DNA from 2 places in the Psychrobacter sp. KFRI-CH2-11 genome. Region 1 is predicted to be linked to the other one. Evidence: riboswitches for the same ligand, from Rfam matches in the RefSeq annotation. Region 1 holds a riboswitch; the other holds the start of a gene.
The links. A riboswitch is a leader RNA that binds a small molecule or an ion and turns the genes downstream of it on or off. The one in region 1 is predicted to bind thiamine pyrophosphate.
Positions count from the first base shown of each region.

Region 2: it holds a riboswitch for thiamine pyrophosphate, as region 1 does, so the genes downstream of both, thiC (phosphomethylpyrimidine synthase ThiC) here and tenA (thiaminase II) in region 1, are expected to answer to the same signal.

Region 1 is NZ_CP151283.1:1,382,142-1,390,378, reverse strand. Features, by position in the region: gene rpoD (RNA polymerase sigma factor RpoD) at 586-2,508, shown strand; gene AADH33_RS05810 (transposase family protein) at 2,719-3,159, shown strand; partial or broken gene AADH33_RS05805 (transposase family protein) at 3,168-3,551, shown strand; gene AADH33_RS05800 (multidrug effflux MFS transporter) at 3,754-5,001, shown strand; gene AADH33_RS05795 (TetR/AcrR family transcriptional regulator) at 4,988-5,578, shown strand; TPP riboswitch at 5,701-5,812, shown strand; gene tenA (thiaminase II) at 5,935-6,582, shown strand; gene AADH33_RS05785 (class I SAM-dependent DNA methyltransferase) at 6,709-7,407, shown strand; gene AADH33_RS05780 (YbeD family protein) at 7,489-7,866, shown strand.
Region 2 is NZ_CP151283.1:3,008,098-3,016,334, reverse strand. Features, by position in the region: gene AADH33_RS12490 (ABC transporter ATP-binding protein) at 1-1,528, opposite strand, end outside; gene AADH33_RS12485 (EamA/RhaT family transporter) at 1,832-2,698, shown strand; gene AADH33_RS12480 (fructose bisphosphate aldolase) at 3,088-3,978, shown strand; gene thiC (phosphomethylpyrimidine synthase ThiC) at 4,065-6,050, opposite strand; TPP riboswitch at 6,340-6,456, opposite strand; gene pstS (phosphate ABC transporter substrate-binding protein PstS) at 6,729-7,895, shown strand; gene pstC (phosphate ABC transporter permease subunit PstC) at 8,105-8,237, shown strand, end outside.

The DNA of each region.
Region 1 (8,237 bases):
TTAAAAATGCCTCTTTAAAATAATAATTAGACCTGCTAAAAACCGCTAGTTTTTATTAAAAAAGCACATCCCCTTTAAAAGCAAGGCCGCCGCCCCCACTACTAGTGATTATGCCAAATAGCCTGCGCACGACTTGATGAGCGGCTAAATAAAAAGACCGCAAATAATCGGTAAAAAACCGTTGGTCACCATCACTACCTCGTGCTTGATGACTGCGGTCTGTGGTAAACTGTGGCGCTGCGTATTGACAGCCTTGTTTGCTATCTGCTGATTGGCAGGTGTCTTTAGATAGATTTTAGGGCGCGTCCTCATTTTTTAGCCCATTTATGTGACTATCGACTGAATTGAGGGTACGTCCTAGTACCGATATTGCGTCTTGTTTTAGTACTTGATGTTTTTTGAGTTTTTAGCTGTTTTTAGCAAAATTATTGTAGTGTTTTGAGCCTTTATTCATATCCACTCATTTTTGATATTATTGACAACCTCTACGCCCTATTTTGATCATTCCATTGATAAGATCAACGCACCCCGTAAGCGATAGTGAGTCACAATATAAAAATGTCCGATGCAAGTAAGCGAGTATTTATGAACGATAAGTCAGTTTCTAAGTCCACATCTCAACTGGCCACCTTAATCCAAATGGGTAAAGAGCAGGGGTATCTAACCTATGCTGAGGTGAATGACCAACTGCCAGACTCTATTACCGAAAGCGATCAGATCGAAGATATTGTGCAAATGCTGACAGACGTTGGTATCAAAATCTTCGAATCTGCGCCTGATGCCGATGACATCTTGATGAACGATGATTCAAGTGATGATGACATGGCAGCAGACGAAGCAGCTGCTGTACTCGCCTCTGTTGAGACTGAGCCTGGTCGTACCACTGACCCTGTGCGTATGTATATGCGCGAGATGGGCACGGTCGATCTGTTGACCCGCGAAGGCGAGATTGCTATCGCCAAGCGTATCGAAGAAGGTATTCGCGACGTGCAGCATGCCATGGCTTACTGGCCGGGTACGGTGCAGTTCGTGCTTGACGAGTATCAAAAAGTCCAAGATGGCGAAAAGAAGCTCTCTGATGTCATCACAGGGTTTTTAGATCCTGAAACCGAAGAGGACAAAATCGCCGCGCAAGAAGCCAAAGACGCAGCAAAAGAAGAGCGCGAGCGCATCAAAGAAGAAAAAGAAAACCCGCCACCTATCAAAGCAAAAGCCAATGCTAAGCTGGCATTAGATGACGACGATGAAGAAGAGGAAGACGACGTCGAGGAAGAAGCGGAAGAAGAAACCAGCGGCCTTGATCCAGAAGAAGTCCGTCTGCGCCTAGAAGAGATCGAGCACTTATTTATCAAAGCCAAACAAGCCTTGCTTGATTATGGCCGTGGTAGTGTCGAAGCAGATGCTGCCTATGCGCTATTGGCTGAGCGTTTTATGATGCTCAAACTCAATAACCGCCTATCAGATCAAGTCATGGCCATCATGCACGATGTCTATGACGATGTGCGTAAGCTGGAGCGCCAAATCATGCGTTTGGTGATTCGCCGTGGTCGTATGCCGCGTGATGAGTTCCGTAAGACCTTCCCTAGCAACGAAACCAACGTCGATTGGCTCATTGAGCGTATCAAAGGTAAACCTGCGTTTGCCGGCACCCTAGAAAAAGTCGCTGACGATGTGATTTTATTGCAGCGCCGCATTCGTGACTACGAGCAGCAGCTCGACATGAAGATCCACGATATGAAAGACGTCGCCCGCCGTATGGCTGTCGGTGAAGCAAAAGCACGCCGCGCCAAAAAAGAGATGGTCGAGGCCAACCTGCGTCTGGTCATCTCTATCGCCAAAAAATACACCAACCGTGGTCTACAGTTCTTGGACTTAATTCAAGAAGGTAACATCGGTCTGATGAAAGCGGTCGATAAGTTTGAATATCGTCGTGGTTATAAGTTTTCGACCTATGCGACATGGTGGATTCGTCAGGCGATTACCCGCTCTATCGCTGACCAAGCGCGTACCATCCGTATCCCTGTGCACATGATTGAGACCATCAACAAGATAAACCGTGTCTCACGTCAGCTGCTACAGGAGATGGGACGCGAGCCGACGCCTGAGGAGCTAGGCGAACGCTTAGAGATGGACGAAGTCAAAGTCCGTAAAGTGCTCAAAATTGCCAAGGAACCGATCTCGATGGAGACGCCTATCGGTGATGACGAAGACTCGCACCTAGGTGACTTTATCGAAGATGGTACCATCTCAAGCCCTGTCGATGACGCAACGGCGGCTGGCCTACAAGAAGCCACGCGTGATGTATTGGGCAATCTCACCGAACGTGAAGCGCGCGTGTTAAAAATGCGCTTTGGTATCGATATGCCAACCGATCACACACTAGAGGAAGTCGGCAAGCAGTTCGATGTCACCCGTGAGCGTATCCGTCAGATCGAAGCAAAAGCCCTGCGTAAACTGCGCCACCCTTCGCGCTCTGAGCACTTGCGCTCTTTTTTAGAGAACGACTAAGTTATCAGGAATATACGGAGTCTAGCTAATAGGTCTCAAGTATTTGCTAACACTAAACTTGCTAACATAAAAAAGCTGAGTATATCTCAGCTTTTTTTGTGTCTACTCATTGTGTCGGTCTATGTATCGAGGCCGCTTATTCATTAGACCTCTTGCAAAAGTAGTTGTAAGACACAACGTATATTATTGAACTCTACTTACTTAATAGATATGCCAAACATAGATAAGCTACTCAAACAAAGTGACGCTGGTTTTAAACGCTACACTGGCATTCATAAAGCCACCTTTTATGACATGCTTGAGGCCATGCAAAAGCATGAAGCATCTAAGACCAAATCAGGTAGACCAAGTGTGCTCAGTCTTAAGGAGCAGATACTACTAGCCCTGACTTATTGGCGTGAATACCGCACGCTTTATCATATCAGTATGGACTTTGGTATTCATGAGTCTTCTGCTAGCCGTATCATTCGTAAAGTAGAAGACACACTGATTGACTCTGGTAAGTTTGAATTACCTAAAAAGCTGCCTAGTAGAGTCGATGACGACATCAATTGGTCAGTCGTCATTGTCGATGCTACCGAAACCCCTATTGAGCGTCCAAAAAAAACCAAAGAGACTACTACAGCGGTAAGAAAAAACAACACACCTTAAAAGCGCAGGTTATCGTTCATTGGCAAACTGGTTTGATACTTGATGTGCAAACCTGTGAAGGGTCAATCCACGATTTTAAGCTGTATAAAGATACTTGTCCTGATTGGTTACCTGAGAATACTAACTATCTAGCAGACAGTGGTTATCAAGGGTTAGCAAAGCTACATAACCAAACTTTCACACCATTTAAGAAACCTCGTGGTGGTCAATTGTTAGAGCTCTGCAAACAAGCCAACCACTATCTGGCAAAGTTTCGTATTGTGGTTGAGCACAAAATAGGCTTAATCAAGTTGTTTAAAATCGTGGCTCATAAATATCGCAACCGTCGTCAGCGCTATGATCTTAGAATGAAGCTGTTTGCTGGTATCATTAATTCCGAGCTTAATCTATGACTTTTGCAAGAGGTCTATTATGTCTACTTATTGATGAGTACCATACAGCTTTCATTGATTAATCAATAAACCGTCTTTGCATCTCATCATCTATCCTCTCAAAAGCATTTCATTCAAAAAATTATTGCCTTTATGTATTATTAAGCGTATAACTACCTACCGTTCGGTAGTTATACAATTTAATAGTGCATAGTACAATTTTATGAATCAGCAAACCCGTGTAAAACACATCAGTACCAAAACCGTCATCTCTCTTGCCATCATCGTGGCGCTCGGCCCAGCAGCGATTGATATGTACTTGGCCTCTATGCCAAACATGGCAAGAGATCTCCACACCTCCTACGCCACCACCCAAATCACTTTAACCGTCTTTCTCATCTTTATGGGCTTAGGGCAGTTGGTTTTTGGCCCTGTCTCTGACGCCATCGGGCGCATCACACCATTGTTTATAGGGCTGCTCGCATATATCGGCGCTTCTGTATGGGCGATGTGGTCGCACAGCATCGAGAGCCTAATTTTTGCCCGTATTCTGCAAGGTCTTGGCGCGTCGATGGCTATCGTGGTGGTGATGAGCATGGTGCGTGATCTCGTCGATGGGCCAAAAGCGGCGCAGATTTATGCAATATTAAATACCATTGTGGCGCTTGGCCCCATCGTGGCACCCGCCATCGGTGGTATCGTCGGCGCGCATCATGGCTGGCGCGGCGTGATGTTTATTTTGGCAGCATTGGGCCTGCTGGTGCTTATCAACACCCTCATCCAAATCAAAGAAACCTTACCAAAAGACCAGCGTATTCAGTTAAATATAAAAAATATCACCAGCATTTATGTCGGTATCTTAACAAACAAGACCTTTGTCTTTAATTTGTTTGCTCTATCTGCGGTGTATTTCTTTTTGTTTGCTTATATTGGCGGCTCTGCGTATGTCTACCAAACCGACTACGGCCTGAGCCTAGCGCAATTTGGCTTTGTCTTTGGTTTGACCAGCATCAGTCTGATTTTGGGCGCATCCTCTACCGCGTATTTGGTCAAAAAAACATCGTCATCGCATCTGGCCCTAATCGGCGCTGGGGTCATGATGCTCGGTAGTGCCGTCTGTATCGCAGCCTATTTACTATCGCTGGGTTTGATCGGTATTGTGACTGGTATTGCTTTAGGACTCTTCGGTCTTGGCGTACTAGAGGCGACATTGATGGCGATTGCGATGGACTCACAGCGTAGCGCTTTGGGGTCGAGTGCGGCTTTATTGGGCGCCATTCCTATGTTACTCTCATCGACTGCCACACCCATCGCTGGACAACTGGTCGAGAGTCATACGTTATATTGGTTGCTCTTGCTAGGGGCTATGGGACCGATTATTTTGGCATTGGTATATCTGGGCTTAAAGTCTCAAAAGCCACACACCACTGCCGCGACCCCATCATTAGAGGAGGCTTATGCAAAGCCATAAACCACGCTCAAGCGCAAAGCTGCGTATTATAGATGCCGCGTTTGCGCTTTTTTTTATGCATGGCTATGAGGGCGCGTCACTCAGTGACATTGCCAAGGCTGTGGGTATCCGCAAAGCCTCGATTTACACGCATTTTGCCAGCAAAGAAGCCATATTTTTAGAGTTACTACAAGACGCGCTCGAGTCAGAGTGCGCGTTTGTTAAGTCATGCTTTGCAGCAGATAGTAAGCCTTCCGCGCCTGGCGAGGCGTATTGCCACGCGTTTGAAGCGCGTTATGAAAACGCGATTACCCTGCGGTTTTTAATTCGCATGGCTTATGCGGCACCTGTGCACCTGACCGATAGCAGTGCAGCGACGTTTAATGTCTATATTGCCGCCTTGACTGAGCAAATACAGCAAGCGCTGCAGCCTTATCAGCTTGACTCTGCACAGCTAGCGCTGTATACCGATGCGTATCTGGGCGTCATCGACAGCTTGAGTGTGGAGCTACTGTATGCAGAAGGACTGTATGAGCGGCGTTTTAAAGCCATGCTCATGCTTTATCGCACTGCTATTGCACAGCTGACAAAAAAATAGATTTTTAAATGTAGGTCACTTTTATATATGGTTATTTGAGCATCACTTGCTAATGGTAGCTATTCTCGCCTATCATAGAGCGGATTTACTTTAAACACTATTTTATCGTTATTATCAAAAAACAAACCTTGTCGGGGTGCTTTGATTTTTTGTCGTCAATCAAAATCATGGCTGAGAGTTACCCGCGAACCTGATGCAGTTAGCACTGACGTAGGAAACAAGCGTGCCGATATATAAGCCACATTGACGCCACAATTTGCCAATCTATATTATTTAGACTGGCGAATGAGTCATGTCTTTTCACCTATGCGCCCTACGCTTTGCTTACTGGTATTTTATAAAGGTAAGTAAAAACCATGAACTACCAAACACTACGTCATAACTGCCCCACGTGGGATGACTATATTCAGCATGACTTTGTCAAACAATTGGCCGCCGGCACCCTCGCCCCTGATAGCTTTCGTCATTACCTTGTCCAAGACTACCTATACTTAATTCACTATGCTCGCGTGATGGCGCTGAGCGTGTATAAGAGCGATACACTGGCACAAATGCGCGTCGGTCAAGCAGGACTAAACGCCATGCTCGATATGGAGATCGGCATGTATCTAGACTTTTGCCGTCTTTGGGACATCCCTTTGCACGAGGTCGAGCACGCGCCTGAATCTGCTATTACCATCGCCTACAGCCGCTATATATTAGACGCTGCCATGTCAGGCTCTTTGGCGGAGCTGTACGCCGCGATTGCGCCTTGTCTGATGGGTTACGGAGAGATTGGCAAGCGCATTAAACAAGCCGGATTTGTCGAGGGCAACCCTTATCAGCCTTGGATTGATGTCTTTTCTAGTGATGACTTTCAGGCCATTACCGCGCAAAACGAAGCACAAATCGATACGCTATTGGCAGGTGCCAGCCCAGCACAGGCCGATAAGTTCCAGCGCTTATTTGACACCGCCGCGCGGATGGAAGTCAGCTTTTGGCAGCAGGCGTTGGACTTATCTTAGACTGTATTTTTTATAGTATGATTCATCGACTTTAAATCAGCGATAGTTCTACTCGCATCGTATTTTATACATTCATTTTGTTTAAGATTGATAATAAAACAACAACCACCCTCAAGGAGAGACTTTATGGCAGCATTTGATGAACACGCCAGCGCATACGACAGCTGGTTTTTGGATAACCAAAACTTACTGGCCAGCGAACTAAAGCTGGTGGCGCACTTTTTGGATAAGGACAGCGAGATACTATCTATCGGCTGTGGTAGCGGTCTGTTTGAGATGCTACTGGCCAAGGATTATGACATCCCTATCAAACACGGCATCGAGCCGTCAACAGATATGGCAAAAATCGCTGAAAAACGCGGCTTGCAAGTAGATATCAGCCCTGCCGAAACCAGTGAGATTGCGCCCAACAAATTTGACATCATTATGTTTAATGGCAGTGTCAGCTATATCAGCGACTTGGACTTATGCATCAAAAAAGCCTTTGACGCGCTAAAGACTGGCGGCAAACTTATCCTCATTGACGTCCCAAAAGAAAGCGGCTTTGCCAGTCTTTACAATCTGGCCAGTGCAGTAGATAGCTGGGCGCATCCCCTGCTCGCGCACATCTCCCCTGCCAACCCCTATCCTATCGAGCTGGTCCGCTCTGCCAATTGGCGCACCTCTGATGAAAAAATCAAACTGATGCAGGCCAATGGCTTTACCGACTTGCAGTACGCGCAGACCCTACTAACCCACCCTATGTATGCCAATGACCAAGTGCAGGAAGTCATCGAAGGGTATGATCGTGGTGATTATGTGGCTATTTGTGGTTATAAAAAGTAGCTGTGGCCAGAGACACTTGAATAATACCAGCTGCGCCATCATAAACAGCACAATGTATTTTTATAACAGCGAGGCAACATTATGAGTGACGACCCAAAAGATAACGGCCAAAACCCGACTGCTCACCGAGCGGTCAATGTCACTGACCTAACCCCTAACGACGGTGTGCTAAAAGGCAAAAAAACCGATATCCAAAACCCAGAGCTGTGGGACTTTCCGATGAACTACCCGATGAGTATCATCGGTCATGAAGGCGAGCATGAGACCTTACTGAACGAGGTCAAGCTTATCCTCGGTAGTCAGTTCCCTGATTTTGATTTGGCCTCGATAGATGTCAAACCCTCAAAAACAGGCCGCTTTCACTCAGCACGCGTCAATCTGTATCTGACCGAAGCTGAGCAAGTAAACACGCTGTATGCTGCTCTTGATAGCGCCAAGACCGTCCGCATGGTGTTGTAGGGCTTTTTGTCACGATAAGCGCTGCTAACCGACGAGCTGATGGACTTTTAAAAAAACCAGTCCGTTTTTCGTCTAAATCGTCACTCATATGGGTGGCGATTTTTTATGGTCTGCTGTACAATCTGCATCCGCATCGTGCAGCTGCAAAACAAGGCTATAGATCAATTTTTTGGGCGGCAATAAAAAGTAAATGTCTACCACATTTTTACAAAAAAAATTATCCACGAGGCTATTCGCGCCTAACCCTTATGCCATCACCCTTTGCCAAAATTGGCGGCATCGGCAACCTCTTGGCAACATAGATTGCCACTAAAATCAATATAGCATTTTCAAAAATTTCCCGCTATATTGTGCCTACCTACTAACAAATA
Region 2 (8,237 bases), 1.5 Mb from region 1:
TAAAGTCCCATGCTTGGGCTTGTTTGGCGGCATGGATGATCTCTTCGTCAGAGGCGTCGGGACGGCCATAAGCGATGTTTTCACGTACGGTACGATGCAGCAGTGAGGTGTCTTGGGTCACCATACCGATCTGCTGACGCAGAGAGTCTTGTGTGACGTCATCGATCGCTTGACCATCGATATATATCTTGCCGCGATCGACATCAAAAAAGCGCAGCAGCAAGTTGACCAAAGTGGACTTGCCCGCTCCTGAGCGCCCGACCAAGCCGATTTTTTCTCCTGGTTTGATATCCAAATAAAAGTCATCAAGCAGCTTGACCGAGTTGTCTTGCGCCATGTCAGTGGTCGCTACCGACGGTTTAAACGTTTTATCGGTGGCGTGAAGGGTATCGTGGTCTTCATTCTCATAGCTAAAGTCGACATGATCAAAGACGATATGTCCCTCGGTGACGCTTAGTGCAGCTGCGTCTGGCTTATCGACGATCGTCTGCGGCGCGGATAGCGTGCGCATGCCGTCTTGTACTGTGCCGATACTCTCAAAGAGGCTGGCAGTCTGCCACATGATCCAGCGCGTCAGGCCATTGAGTCGGAGCGCCATCGCCGTCGCCGCGGCAATCGCCCCAACCCCGACCGCGCTTTGTTGCCATAGATACAGGCCAATCCCTGCGGTACTACTGACCAAAATCACACTGATAAGATGGGTGAAAATCTCTAAATAACTGACCCAGCGCATCTGCGCATGTACCGTTCCTAAAAATTGCCCCATGGCGTTTTTGGCATAACCAAGCTCACGGCGTGAGTGGCTAAACAGCTTGACGGTCATGATATTGGCATAGGCATCGGTGATACGCCCGGTCATCAACGCGCGCGCGTCTGCTTGTACGATGGCGGTTTGTTTGAGTTTTGGAATAAAATACCATATCGCCAGCGCCACCAACCCAAACCAGAGGATAAAGGGAATCAATAACAAGCTGTCTAAATTAAATAAAATAATGCCACTGGTCACAAAATATACGGTGACATACATAAACATATCTGTGACCGTCATCACCGTATCACGCACCGCAAGCGCGGTCTGCATGACCTTGGCTGAGACGCGTCCAGAAAACTCGTCTTGATAAAACTGCATGGACTGCCCAAGCATACGCTGATGAAAACGCCAGCGCATCTGCATGGGAAACACGCCTTGCAAGGTCTGAAAATGAATAAACGAGGATAAGGCAATCCAAAACGGGCTGACAATCATCACCGCCAGCATCAGCAGCAGCATATCGCCTTTTTCTAGCCATAAGTTCTGCGGCGTATAGACGCCAAGCCAATCGACGATATCGCCAATCCATGCAAACAGCATCGCTTCATAGATGCCGATGCCTGCTGACAACACCATAAACAACAGCAGCCAGCTGCGCAGCCCCTTTGTGCAAGCCCACAAAAACTGCAGCATACCGTCACGAGGCGAAGGCAGCGGCATGGGGGTGGTGGGGAAGGCCGGTAAGCGGTTTTCAAAAAAGCGAAATAGAGCATTCATAGGCAGTGATAAAACATCAATAGCAGTACGCCAAAACAAACGATGACGGTCGTTATTTTGAATCTTTACTTTGTGATAGGAAGTGCTGGCTATTTTAGCAAAATTCCCTGTCAGACCTGCAGGCTAATTGTAATTGCATGCACACGGGTGCCATGAATATCAGCACAATAAAACACCAAAAAGCCATTGTTGTATTGGAAATATTTTGTTACTTTTTATGGTTTTTGTATTGTTTGCTATGGCTTTTCATATTGCTGACGCGCGATGTTGCTCTGACATGAATAAAGGATAGAGGTAGGGGTTATGATGTATTTGGTGGTAGCAGTACTGTGCAGTGTGGCCGTCTCGGTACTGCTCAAAATCCTGCGGCAAAAAAATATCGATATTCGCCAGACCATCGTCGCAGGTTATCCTGTGGCTTTTTTGCTGACATGGTTTTTATTAACGCCAGATGTCAGCAGCATCAGCACGCTTGGCAACGCTTGGGGCATCATTCTGGCGCTGGGAATACTGCTGCCGACGGTTTTTATTATCTTGGGCCGTGCGATTGCATCGGTCGGCATGGTCGCAACCGACGCCGCCCAGCGCTTGTCGTTGATTATTCCTATTATCGCCGCTTTTTTATTATTTGGTGAGGTGCTGACGGGCACGCGAGTGCTCGGTTTGGTCTTAGGGTTTTTGGCGTTGGGGGCGTTGGTTTACCGGCCCAAACATACCGGCAGCGGCGAGCACGCTAGTATAAGCCCGCCCGCCGCGCGTACCCCGCTATGGCTATTTGGCGTATGGGTAGGCTATGGCATCGTCGATATCTTGTTTAAACAAGTCGCCAAACAAGGCACGGCCTTTCCACTGACGCTGTTTGTCAGCTTTGGCGTCGCAGGATTGTTATTGCTGATTTATTTGCTTGTGACACGCGTGCGTTGGCAGGGTAATGCCTTGGCAGCAGGGCTATTACTGGGCGCTCTAAACATGGGCAATATCTATGCGTACGTGCGCGCCCACCAAGTATTGTCCGACTCTCCCAGTATTGTCTTTACTGGGATGAACGTCGGGGTCATCGCCGTCGCGACGCTCATCGGTGTGGCTGTGTTTAAAGAGCGCCTCGGTCGTATCAATGTGCTAGGCTTGCTGCTAGCGATTGGCTGTGTGGCGGTACTGTTTTTGGCATAAGGTTTTGGCATAAGAGTTTGATGTAAGGCTTTGGTGTACATGATTTGGCATAAAATTCTTATACCTATAGTCGATGTACTCTAAAAAGAGCATGGCGCTACTGGGGTACTGTTTTTAAACGTAGATTGCGCAGCCTCTGAGAACGCTGCACGCCAGCAAAACTTATACCAGTAGCGTGTTCAAATTTTTATAACCGTTTTATTTTCAACTGGCTATTTCAACTGGCTATTTTTAACTGATATATCATAAAAATTGGCGGCGCTGTCACGCATCCTATATAGGTAGATACAGCATCCTATGGTAAGGTTATCTACAAATAGCAAGGCTCATATAGATTGAGCCAATTGGTGATGTTTGGTTTTAATGAATAAAAATAGGATACCTTTTCAATGGAATACCAAAAACAACGACAGCGTATAAAGGATGGTTCAGGTTTTATCGCCGCGCTTGATCAAAGTGGCGGCAGCACACCAAAAGCCCTAGAAAACTACGGCATCAGCAGCGATGCCTATGACAATGATGACGCGATGTTTGATCTGGTGCACGAGATGCGCGCGCGTATCATGACCTGCGACTGCTTTGATAACGAGCGCGTGCTGGGGGCGATTTTATTTGAAGACACCATGGAGCGTGAGGTCAATGGCAAGCCAACGGCAAATTATCTGTGGGAAGATAAAAACATCGTGCCGTTTTTGAAGGTGGATAAGGGTTTGGCCGAGCAAATGAGCGGCGTACAAGTCATGCGCCCGATGCCAGAGCTAGACTCGCTACTGGATAAAGCCAAAAACTATCCGGTGTTTGGTACCAAGATGCGCTCGGTGATTTATGAGCCTAACGTCGATGGGATTGAGCTGGTGGTACAGCAGCAGTTTGATGTGGCTAAGCAAATCCTCTCCAAAGGTTTTATGCCCATCGTAGAGCCTGAGGTTAATATCGATAGTGCCCAAAAGCATGAGTGTGAAGTGATACTCAAAGCAGATATTTTGCGTAACCTTGAGCGTCTAAGTGACGACCATCAAGTGATGCTTAAACTAACCTTGCCAGAAGAAGAGGGTTTTTACCAAGAGCTGATCGATCATCCAAAAGTGTTAAGAGTCGTTGCCTTATCTGGCGGTTATAGTCGTCGTGAGGCCTGCGAAAAGCTTAAGCAAAACCCCGGTATGATTGCCAGCTTCTCTCGTGCGTTTACCGAAGGGTTGAGCAAACAACAAAGCGATAAAGAATTTGCTGATACCATGAATGCCTCAATTGAAGAGATTTACGAAGCGTCAAAGGTTTAATCTAATGTAAAGATAAAATAGTTTGCAATAAAAAGCGCTACTTATGAGTAGCGCTTTTTTGTGAATTAAGGATTAACATTAATCGCTTAAACCTCTTTATATAGCTGTCGCCCCTCGCTATGATATTTTTCAGTCATCTCTTTCATACCTTGTTCAATCTCAGCTGCACTCATTGCCTCTGTGCCTAAGCTTTCTGCCGCATCCAAACCTTTGGCGTACTCACGGACGTTTTGGGTAATTTTCATCGAACAAAATTTAGGGCCACACATTGAACAAAAATGCGCCGACTTGTGCGCGTCTTTTGGCAGCGTTTCGTCATGATATTCGCGGGCGGTATCAGGGTCGAGCGCTAGATTGAACTGATCATCCCAGCGGAACTCAAAACGCGCCTTAGACAAGGCATTATCGCGAGCTTGCGCGCCTGGGTGGCCCTTGGCGAGATCAGCGGCATGCGCGGCGATTTTATAGGTGATAATACCGTCTTTCACATCCTTTTTATTCGGCAGTCCTAAATGCTCTTTTGGTGTCACATAACAGAGCATGGCGGTGCCAAACCAGCCAATCATCGCCGCACCGATGGCACTGGTGATATGGTCATAACCGGGTGCGATATCGGTGGTCAGCGGCCCTAAAGTATAAAACGGCGCGTCGCTGCAAATCTCTAACTGCAAGTCCATATTTTCTTTGATGCGGTTCATCGCCACATGTCCGGGGCCTTCGATCATCACCTGTACATCGTGCTGCCATGCGATTTTTGTCAGCTCACCAAGCGTGCGCAGCTCACCGAACTGCGCTTCGTCATTAGCATCTTGCAAGCAGCCAGGACGCAGACCATCGCCTAGACTAAAAGCCACATCGTACTGCTTCATGATCTCACAAATCTCTTCAAAATGGGTGTATAAAAAGCTCTCTGTATGATGAGCAAGGCACCACTGCGCCATGATAGAGCCGCCGCGAGAGACGATACCTGTGAGTCGATTGGCCGTCAGTGGCACATAGCGCAGCAGCACGCCTGCATGAATGGTGAAGTAATCAACGCCTTGTTCGGCTTGCTCGATAAGTGTATCGCGGAATATCTCCCACGTCAGGTCTTCGGCGATGCCGTCGACTTTTTCTAATGCTTGATAAATGGGTACCGTACCGATGGGCACAGGCGAGTTACGAATCAGCCATTCGCGGGTCTCGTGGATATGATTGCCTGTCGACAAATCCATGATGGTATCAGCGCCCCAGCGCGTCGCCCAGGTCATTTTTGAAACTTCTTCATCGATAGAGGAGCCGAGCGCTGAGTTACCGATATTGGCGTTAATCTTTACCAAAAAATTACGACCGATAATCATCGGCTCAGACTCAGGGTGATTGATATTATTTGGGATGATGGCTCGACCAGCCGCGACCTCACTACGCACAAACTCAGGGGTGATGATTTTTGGCGTATTGGCACCAAAGCTCTCGCCGTAATGCTGACGCATATCGGTCAGCTCATGCTGCTTTTGCGTCTCACGAATGGCGATATATTCCATCTCAGGGGTGATGATACCGCGGCGCGCATAGTGCATCTGGGTGACATTGCCTGCTTTACCATTGACTTTTTTGGCGCGGCGCGGCTTATCGATATGGGTAAACCGTAGATTGGCTGTGGTGATATCACGCGCACGCGCTTGCCCGTATGAGCTGGACAAACCGCTTAGCTGCTCTGTATCCCCGCGCTCGGCTATCCAGCCCTCGCGCAGTTTGGGCAAGCCGCGGGTTAGGTCAATTTGGGCATCAGGGTCGGTATAGACGCCTGAGGTGTCATAGACATAAAACGGCGGGTTTTGCTCCCAGTCGGATTCATCAACGCCTTGGATGGGGGTGGGGTCCAGAGTGATCTTGCGCATCGGCACTTGAATATCAGGTCTAGAGCCTTCGATATAGACTTTTTGCGAGGCGGGGAGAATGCGGTGTAGGTCGCGCGCGTCTTCTTCAAAGCGCGTGTCTCTGGCGCTACGGTGCGCAGGGGTTTTTAGGGCGTCGGCTTTTTTGTCAGAGGCGTTTTGCTGGGTCTTTGGAGGTAGGGTTGAGGTTGTCATATGCTGTCCTAGCGTGTTGGTTTTTGAATAAAAGCAACACCGCCAGAAGCTGCGGGGGTAGCACTTATCATCTAGGCAATTTTTGCTGCGTCGTCGTCACTGGCTGTCAAATCTATCATCGCAAAAACCTGCCTTCGCGGAGGATGTCATCAACCTGTAAGCGACGCTTGGTATCTCTCATCATTGCTTCGCACTACTTAACGCTATAAAGCTTAGCACCACAAAGTGGGCATTTAGGCTAACAGTCATGAGGATAACGGGGCATTTCTGCCCGTGTCTGCCTTATATAATACAGTGCTGAAGACTTCCCTGCGTCGGTACTAACCGCATCAGGTTCGGCGGGTGATCTCTCAGCGAATGTACAAAGGCAGTCAGCCATTCGTACACCGCACCCCGAGTCTGTCAGTGTTGTAAATCAGTCTCATACTAACAAACTTCTGCCGTGAGGGCTACTGGTGTTTGACCATCGGTATGTCAGTCAACGTGCGCATGAGGCTCTGAATCATGACACGCAGGCTAATGAGCGTTAGCCTTAAGCGGCGACTGATTTGACCCTATTTATCACGCATATAAAAGAGTTGGGCGGTTGTCATCAAACTGTCATAAAAACTTGTCAAGATGTCACACATGCCACCAATCATGCTTTGTTCAATCGTTGTTAAACTTTAGGAGTCCTACATGCGTTATTCGTTATTGGCAGTCGCCGTTAGTTGCACCTTAGTACTCACCGCTTGTAATAAATCCACCGACACCGCAGAGTCAGCAGCGCAGAGTGACACCAGCGCGGCGACAGTGGCCGAAACCACCAACACAGCGACATCCTCTCCAGCAAGCGATTTTAAATCAGCTGAAAACATCGCCATGAACATCACTGGTGCGGGCGCGTCGTTCCCGCAGCCTATCTATGCCAAATGGTCCTATGACTATAATGCCGCGACTGGCGGTCAGGTCAACTATCAGTCTATCGGCTCCTCAGGTGGCATCAAACAAATCCAAGCAAAAACCGTCGACTTTGGCGCATCTGACGCCCCGATGACCCCTGAAGAGCTGGACGCGGCAGGCCTTATTCAGTTTCCGACCGTTATCGGTGGTGTGGTACCGATTGTCAATATCGATGGCGTGGGGCCAGGTGAGCTAAAGCTGGACGGCGCAACCTTAGCCGATATCTATCTGGGTAAGATTAGTAAATGGAATGACCCTGCTATCACTGCCATGAACCCAGATTTGACCCTGCCAGATGCTGCCATTACCACCGTGTTTCGCTCAGATGGTTCAGGCACGACTTTTAACTTTACCGATTATCTGGCCAAAGTCTCAAACGATTGGAGTGACAGCGTGGGTGTCGATAAAACCGTCAAATGGCCTACCTCTGCCACAGGGGCAGGCGGTAAAGGCAACGAGGGCGTATCAAGTTACGTCAACCGTATGAAAAACGCTATCGGCTACGTCGAGTATGCTTATGCCAAGCAAAACAACATGGCACACGCTGCCCTAAAAAACGCGGCGGGCAACTTCGTACAGCCATCCGCTGAGACCTTTGCCGCGGCAGGTGACATTGATTGGTCACAGCAAGCAGGCTTTTATAAAGTCATCACCAACTCTGAGACCGAGCAAGCGTGGCCCATCGCTGCTGCCACCTTTATCTTGGTACACAAGCAGCCAGAAAACCCGCAGCAAGTGGCTGGCGTGCTGAACTTCTTTGATTGGGCGTATGCCCAAGGTGATGATAGTGCCATGGCGCTTGATTATGTGCCTTTCTCCGATACCGCAGTGGCACTGTTTAAAGACAAGTGGAATGAAGTCAAAGGTCGTGATGGTCAACCCGTCTACACACCGGCTCAGTAGTTTTTCTATATATGTATAGCAGCACTTGTAAGCCCCTTTGAGACACCTATTCTCCGGTGGTTGTCTCAAAGGTTTTATCACAACAAATTTAAAAATAGCGTCATCCATTACCGTTAATAGCACCCTTTATTAAGGTTTCGTTTGCTGTGATAAGACCTGATGAGTCTTTTCAAGATTTTGATTTAATATTATTTAATGCTGAGACACTTATGAATGATTTAAGGTCGCAACTGGCAAAACAAAAACGTTACGACGCACTATTCGTCAATGCCACCAAGGCATTTGCCATTCTCGTACTGCTATCTTTGGGCGGTATTTTGCTCTCTTTGATCATTGGCGCTT